Linked DNA regions of Nordella sp. HKS 07. The main gene of each other region encodes a partner of the protein of the gene in region 2 in a complex. Links are inferred from orthologs where the notes say so. Each region holds a gene or a part of one and is shown on either strand. Other genes may lie near its edges.

Region 1 (3,265 bases), 310 kb from region 2 along the record:
TCATGGCGTCAAGGTGGCGAGCAACGCCAAGCCAAAGGAAGCCGCCAAGCCGCCGCAGACGACCAATAACTCGGACGACGAAACCAACGCCAACTGATTTTGTTGGGTAAGCATCTGCGCGCGACTGGCCTCCAGTCGCGCGCTTTGCATTCAAGGCGCGCATTGTGTCGATGATGCAACCCTACGTTGGCAAGCCGACAGAATATAGAATCCCGTTGTAATTCAAAGGGTGAACGCGGCATTAACCCTTCCCAGGGCAGCATCGGCCGAGGGAGACGATTCGGTTATGCGGCGAAACGAATTTCGGCAGCCTCTGCGTCGGCGCGGGGCATGGGAAAAGCTCTGGGCCAAGCGCCCGTCTTCCTTGTGGGTGGCATCGGTTTCGGCCATCGTGCTGCTGACCGCCGGCACCGTCTGGCTCTCCCGCGTCCCCTATCCCTATGCCGGTGAGCCAGTGATAGTGGTCAAGATCCCCCCCGTTGCGGAACTGAACACCGCATCAACCGACCCCGCGCCGAGACCCGAAGCGGAAGCCCCCGAAACGCCATCCGAAGACGAAGACAGCAGGAAGGTCGAGATCCTGGAGGCTCCCCCCCAGGAGACCGTGGAGACGGAAGCTGCGATCATCATCTCGCCGCGCCGCAGCCTGAAACCCGCCCCCTTCGCCGAAGTGAGCGAGACGGGACCTTATGGTGCCCTGCCGCGCATCGGCGCCGGCAACAAGAAGCCGCATAACATCTACGCACGGCCCGTTTCTGCCAGCATCCTGTATTCCAACATGCCGAAAGTGGCCATCGCGCTGGGTGGCATGGGACTCAACACCGAACTGACGCAGAAGGCCATCAAGTCGCTGCCCGGCGAGGTGACCTTCGCCTTCGCCCCCTATGGCGAGAATCTGCAGGTGCAAGTAAACAAGGCGCGCGCCGATGGCCACGAAGTCATGCTGCAGCTGCCGCTCGAGCCCTTTGGCTTTCCCGCCGCCAATCCCGGCCCCAAGACATTGATGGCGCACGCAGACGCCGGCGCCAATCTCGATGCGCTCGCCTGGCATATGGGGCGCTTTGCCGGCTATACCGGCATCACCAACTATATGGGAGCACGGTTCCTGACTGATGCCCAGGCCTTGCGCCCGGTGCTTGCCGAAATGAAGAAGCGCGGAGTCGTCTTCCTGGATGATGGCCAGGCAGCCCGCAGCATGGCCGCACAGGTCGGGCAGGTTGTCGGCCTACCGGTGCGTAACGGGGTTAAGGTGATCGACTTGGACGCGACGGAAGAAGGCATTGAGAAGGCCCTTGAAGAGCTGGAAACCGAGGCCCGCGACAAAGGCGTGGCGATTGGCACCGGAACCGGTCTCGACGTCACCATCGATACGCTCGATCAATGGTCGCGTTCGCTCTCCGAAAAGGGCATATTATTGGTCCCCGTCAGTGCCGCCTATCGTGGACGAGCGAGCTAGTGAGCAAGAAGCTATCCGACCTGCCTTACCGCCCTTGCGTGGGCGTCATGCTGATCAATCGCCTGGGTCTCGTGTGGATTGGCCGGCGCGCCGACAAGCCTAATGACGAAGGCTCGGGCCAATGGTGGCAGATGCCGCAAGGCGGCATAGACAAAGGCGAGGACCCGCAAGTGGCCGCTTTGCGCGAATTGCAGGAGGAGACTTCCGTCACCTCGGCGGAGGTCATCACCGAATCGCCCGAATGGTACAAGTACGATCTGCCCGAGCATCTGATCGGCAAATCGTGGAATGGCAGATATCGCGGCCAGACGCAGAAGTGGTTTGCTCTGCGCTTCACGGGCACCGACAGCGAGGTCAATCTGAAGTCGCCCGGTCACAAGCAGGAATTCGACGAATGGCGCTGGGCCGGCATGGATGAGATCCAGGACCAGATCGTGCCCTTCAAGCGTGAGGTCTATGCCAAGGTGATCGCCGCTTTCCGCCATCTCGGCGCGTGAGCTGACTGCCCCATGTTCAAGCACATCATCTTCGATTGTGACGGCGTATTGGTCGACAGCGAGCCGCTTTCGATGGAGGTCGATCGCGACATACTTGCCGAGAACGGCATCGCCATGACGGTGGAGGAGGTCGGCGCCCAGTTCATCGGCCTCACCTTCGAGGACTTCATCAGGAAGATTGAAACCGACTACCGCATCAAGCTGCCGGCCGATGTGACGGAGGACAAGAACCGCCGCCTGCTCGACCTCTATGAACGCAAGCTCAAGCCCGCGCCCGGCATCCACGACATACTGGCGCGGATGGCGACGCCGACCAGCGTCGCTTCCAACAGCCCGCGCCACCGCGTCGAGGCGGCCTTCCGCATCGCCGGCCTCACGCCGTTCTTCGGGAGCCGCATCACCACTTTCGAGGATGTGGCGCAAGGCAAGCCGGCGCCCGACGTCTATGTCGAGGCGGCGCGGCGCGCTGGCCTCGCACCTGCGGCCTGTCTCGCCATCGAGGATAGCAGGGCGGGCGTTGCCTCGGCGGTGGCGGCCGGCTGTCCCGTCATCGGGTTCACCGGCCTGGCCCATGACGGCGATGCCTTGGAACAGGCCCTCCTGCGTCTCGGCGCCCGGAAAGTCATCGCCCGCCATGCCGATTTGCCTGCGGCATTTGCTGCCGTTTAAGCCTTTGACATTCGGGGCGGACCAGCCCATATACCGCTTGCTCGCTGCATAATTACGGATGCGTGAAGTGGCGCCTGTGCGCCCCGTCCGGCTCACGCGAGCATTTCCAAACATTCCTGTCACGCGGAAGGTTTCAGCGCCGCGCCCAGGGTCTGCGCCTCATCGCGTATGCCCGTTTCGGACAGGACGGTGCTGCTCATCCGTTCCGAATTGAAAGCAGTATTTTGACTCATTTCAAAGACCTTGGCCTCGACGCTGCGCTCCTCAAAGCACTGGACCAGCAAGGCTATCAGACCCCCACGCCGATCCAGGCGGCGTCCATTCCCGAACTTCTGAAGGGCACCGATCTGCTCGGTATCGCCCAGACCGGCACCGGCAAGACCGCCGCCTTCGCGCTGCCGATCCTCGATCGTCTGTCGAAGCTGAAGGGGCGCCCTGACCGCGGTACGTGCCGGGCTCTCATTCTGTCGCCGACGCGTGAACTCGCTGCGCAGATCGGCGAGAGCTTCCGCACCTACGGCAAATTCCTGCGCCTGACACAGGCGGTCGTCTTCGGCGGTGTTTCGATCAACAACCAGATCCGTACTGTCGGTAACGGCGTCGACATCCTGATCGCCACGCCTGGCCGGCTCGTCGACCTCAT
Region 2 (3,270 bases):
GCGGCGGTGCCGGATCCTCGCGGCTCGAGCCCCGCGTGAAGAGTTTCTTGAAGAAACCACTCATGCGGCGAGGCTCGCCTCGAGATGGTCGGCGCCGCGGCCCGTCACGGTGGCGCGGACGATGGCGCCGGCGCTCATGCGTTGCACGAATTTGACGGCGGCGAAATGCTCGGTGCGGCCGGTGCTCTCGGTCTCGATGAGGATGGAGCGCGAGGCGCCGACTTCCTGGCCGAGGAAGGTGTCGAGCCGCGCCTTGCCCTTCTCGCGCAGGCGTCTGGCACGCTCCTGAATAATTGGCTTCGCCAGTTGCGGCATGCGCGCCGCCGGCGTGCCGGGTCTCGCCGAGAAGGGGAAGACATGCAGATAGGTCAGGCCGCATTCCTCGACGATCCGCAGCGAATTCTCGAACATCGCCTCGGTCTCTGTCGGGAAGCCGGCGATGATGTCGGCGCCGAAGACGATGTCGGGGCGCAACCGGCGCACCTCCCGACAGAAAGCGATCGAATGGTCGCGCAGATGCCGGCGCTTCATGCGTTTGAGGATCATGTCGTCGCCCGCCTGCAGCGAGAGATGGAGATGCGGCATCAGCCGTTCCTCCTCGGCGATGGCGCGCATGAGGTCGTCATCGGCCTCGATCGAATCGATCGAGGAAAGGCGCAAACGCTTCAGATCCGGCACCGCCTTGAGGATGCGGCGCACCAGATTGCCGAGGCGCGGCTTGCCCGGCAGGTCGGAGCCCCAGGACGTGATGTCGACGCCTGAGAGAACGATCTCCGAATAGCCGTTGGCAACAAGGCGGCGGATCTGCTCGACCGCTTCGCCGGCCGCCACCGAGCGCGAATTGCCGCGTCCGAAGGGGATGATGCAGAAGGTGCAGCGATGGTCGCAGCCGTTCTGAATCTGCACAAATGCGCGGGTGCGCTCGGAGAAGCCGTCGATCATGTGCAGTGCTGTCTCGCGCACCGACATGATGTCGTTCACCTTGACGCGCTCTTCGGTCGAAAGGCCGAAATCGGCGACACGATAGTTCTTCGCGTCGAGCTTTTCCTGGTTGCCGAGCACCAGGTCGACTTCCGCCATCGCGGCGAACATCGCGGGGTCGGTCTGGGCGGCGCAGCCGGTGACGATGATGCGCGCTTGCGGATTGTCCTTGCGGGCGCGGCGGATGGCCTGGCGCGCCTGGCGCGTCGCCTCCGCGGTCACCGCGCAGGTGTTGAAGATGATCGCGTCCTCGAGGCCGGCCTTCTCGGCCTCATGGCGCATCACTTCCGATTCATAGGCGTTCAGACGGCAGCCAAAGGTGATGATGTCCGGTTTCGACATGGGTCATCACACCGTGAGATGAGCGGGCAGTACACCCTCATATTCATAAGTGACCGGCCCGGTCATCAAAATGTGATCGTCGGCTTCGCGCCAATCGATGAGGAGGTCGCCGCCCGGCAAAGTCACGGTGGCTTTGCGGTGCGTAAGCTTGATGCGGGCCGCCGCCGCCACGACGGCGCAGGCGGCTGTACCACAGGCGCGCGTCAGGCCGGCGCCGCGCTCCCACACCTTGAGCGTGATATGATCCTTGGCGTCGACCCTCGCGAGCGAGATATTGGCGCGCTCCGGGAAGAGCGGATGATGCTCGAGCATCGGCCCGGCCTTGGCGAGGTCGACAATGTCCAGATCCTTGACCCAGAAGATGCAATGCGGATTGCCGACATTCACGACCGAGGGCGAATGGATCAATGGCGCGTCAATGGGCCCCAGCTGAAGTTCGATATGGCGGGTGTCGGCGAAGGGTTCGGACAAGGGGATGTCGCGCCAGCTGAAACGGGGAGCTCCCATGTCGACTGTCACCAGCCCGTCGCCACCCTTCTCGCAGACGAGGAAACCGCCCTTGGTATCTATGGTGGCGAGCGTCTTGCGCTTCTCCTCGAAGAGAATGTCGGCGATGCAGCGGGACGCGTTGCCGCAGGATTCGACCTCGAAGCCCTCATTGTTCCAGATGCGCATGAGGACATCGGCCGTGCTCGACGGCTCCAGCACGATGAGCTGGTCGCAGCCGATGCCGGATTTACGGTCGGCTATGGCGCGGGCTTTGTCCTGACTTATGGATAGCGGGCGCAAGCGGGCGTCGAGCACGACAAAGTCGTTGCCGAGCCCGTTCATCTTGCGGAATTGCATGGGTGCCAACCCGTTCATGGCCGGTTTATATGGTGAAAGCTCCAGAAAAGGCTAGCCTTTTGCTAACCCCTAACGCGTAATCAGGAGAAGTGGTCCGCAGTTTGCCGTCCGATTGCGCACTAAATACAGGATTTCGATCATGTTTACCATTTCGGGCGTAGGGTCTGAAGCGGTCGTGACCTAAGCAAAGTTTCTGCCATAGAGCCGCCACGATGCGGCCATAACCGGTGACATCATGACTGCAAATACCACGGACCGTGCGTTCTCTCCTGCGAAGCAGGAGGAAGCCCAGCAAAAATTCGGAACCGCCGGCGTCGCTCCCATGGACCGACCGAGCGCCGTCACGCGCTTCTTCATGAACATCGTCGCCAAGGCCGAGAAGCTCAATCTGAAATGCGCCAAGCTCGGCAATCCGCCCGTCTACGACAACAAGGCCTTCCCCTGGGCGGCCGAGGTCGAGAAGGCGTACCCGGCGATCCGGGCCGAGCTCGAGCGCGTGCTGGTGCGCAAGTCGGAACTGCCGAATTTCCAGGACATCTCGTCCGACGTGAAGACGATCAGCACCGACCAGGGCTGGAAGACCTTTTTCCTGCTCGCCTTCGGCATGAAGTCGGAACAGAACATCGCGCAGTGCCCCGAAACCTGGAAGGCCGTGCAGGCCATCCCGGGACTCAAGACTGCCATGTTCTCGATCTTCGAGCCGGGGAAGCATCTCCCCGCCCATCGCGGCCCCTATAATGGCGTGCTGCGCATGCATCTCGGGATGATCGTGCCGGAGCCGCGCGACAAGATCGCCATCCGGGTCAACGACCAGATTTGCCATTGGAGCGAAGGCAAGGTCCTGATTTTCGACGACGCCTATGAGCACGAGGCGTGGAACCATTCCGACAAGACGCGGGTCGTGCTGTTCGTCGATTTCGTGAAGCCGATGCGTTTCCCGGGCAATTTCGTCAACTGGCTGCTGATGAACATCGCGCTGTTCACGCCGTTCATCCGCGAAGGCCTCGACAATCACAAGGAATGGGAAAAGCGCTTCTACGCGCAGGCCGAAGCGCTGCGCAACCGGCCGCAGAGCTAGTTCCACCTTCTCATGGCGGCGCA

What was found. The genes of interacting proteins can lie anywhere in the genome.
Region 1: the proteins of dapF (region 2) and G5V57_RS09155 are in contact, whole or in part, in a solved structure (PDB 5YGU), measured with the Escherichia coli proteins. The link is inferred for Nordella sp. HKS 07 from one-to-one orthologs.

Annotation. Positions count from the first base shown.
Region 1 is NZ_CP049258.1:1,947,588-1,950,852, forward strand. The notes cover bases 213-3,204. They hold G5V57_RS09155 (RNA pyrophosphohydrolase), read left to right. Parts: upstream 213-1,455; coding sequence 1,456-1,953; downstream 1,954-3,204. Other genes in these bases: G5V57_RS09150 (divergent polysaccharide deacetylase family protein), read left to right, coding at 287-1,456; G5V57_RS09160 (HAD family phosphatase), read left to right, coding at 1,966-2,622; G5V57_RS09165 (DEAD/DEAH box helicase), read left to right, coding at 2,847-3,204. Also shown: G5V57_RS09145 (S41 family peptidase), read left to right, coding at 1-97; more of G5V57_RS09165, read left to right, coding at 3,205-3,265. UniProt on the Escherichia coli protein: Master regulator of 5'-end-dependent mRNA decay.
Region 2 is NZ_CP049258.1:1,642,586-1,645,855, reverse strand. The notes cover bases 259-3,255. They hold dapF (diaminopimelate epimerase), read right to left. Parts: upstream 2,188-3,255; coding sequence 1,330-2,187; downstream 259-1,329. Other genes in these bases: G5V57_RS07720 (aspartyl/asparaginyl beta-hydroxylase domain-containing protein), read left to right, coding at 2,405-3,247; mtaB (tRNA (N(6)-L-threonylcarbamoyladenosine(37)-C(2))-methylthiotransferase MtaB), read right to left, coding at 259-1,323. Outside these bases: signal recognition particle-docking protein FtsY, read right to left, coding at 1-64; more of mtaB, read right to left, coding at 61-258. UniProt on the Escherichia coli protein: Involved in the succinylase branch of the L-lysine biosynthesis and in the biosynthesis of the pentapeptide incorporated in the peptidoglycan moiety. Catalyzes the stereoinversion of LL-2,6-diaminopimelate (L,L-DAP) to meso-diaminopimelate (meso-DAP).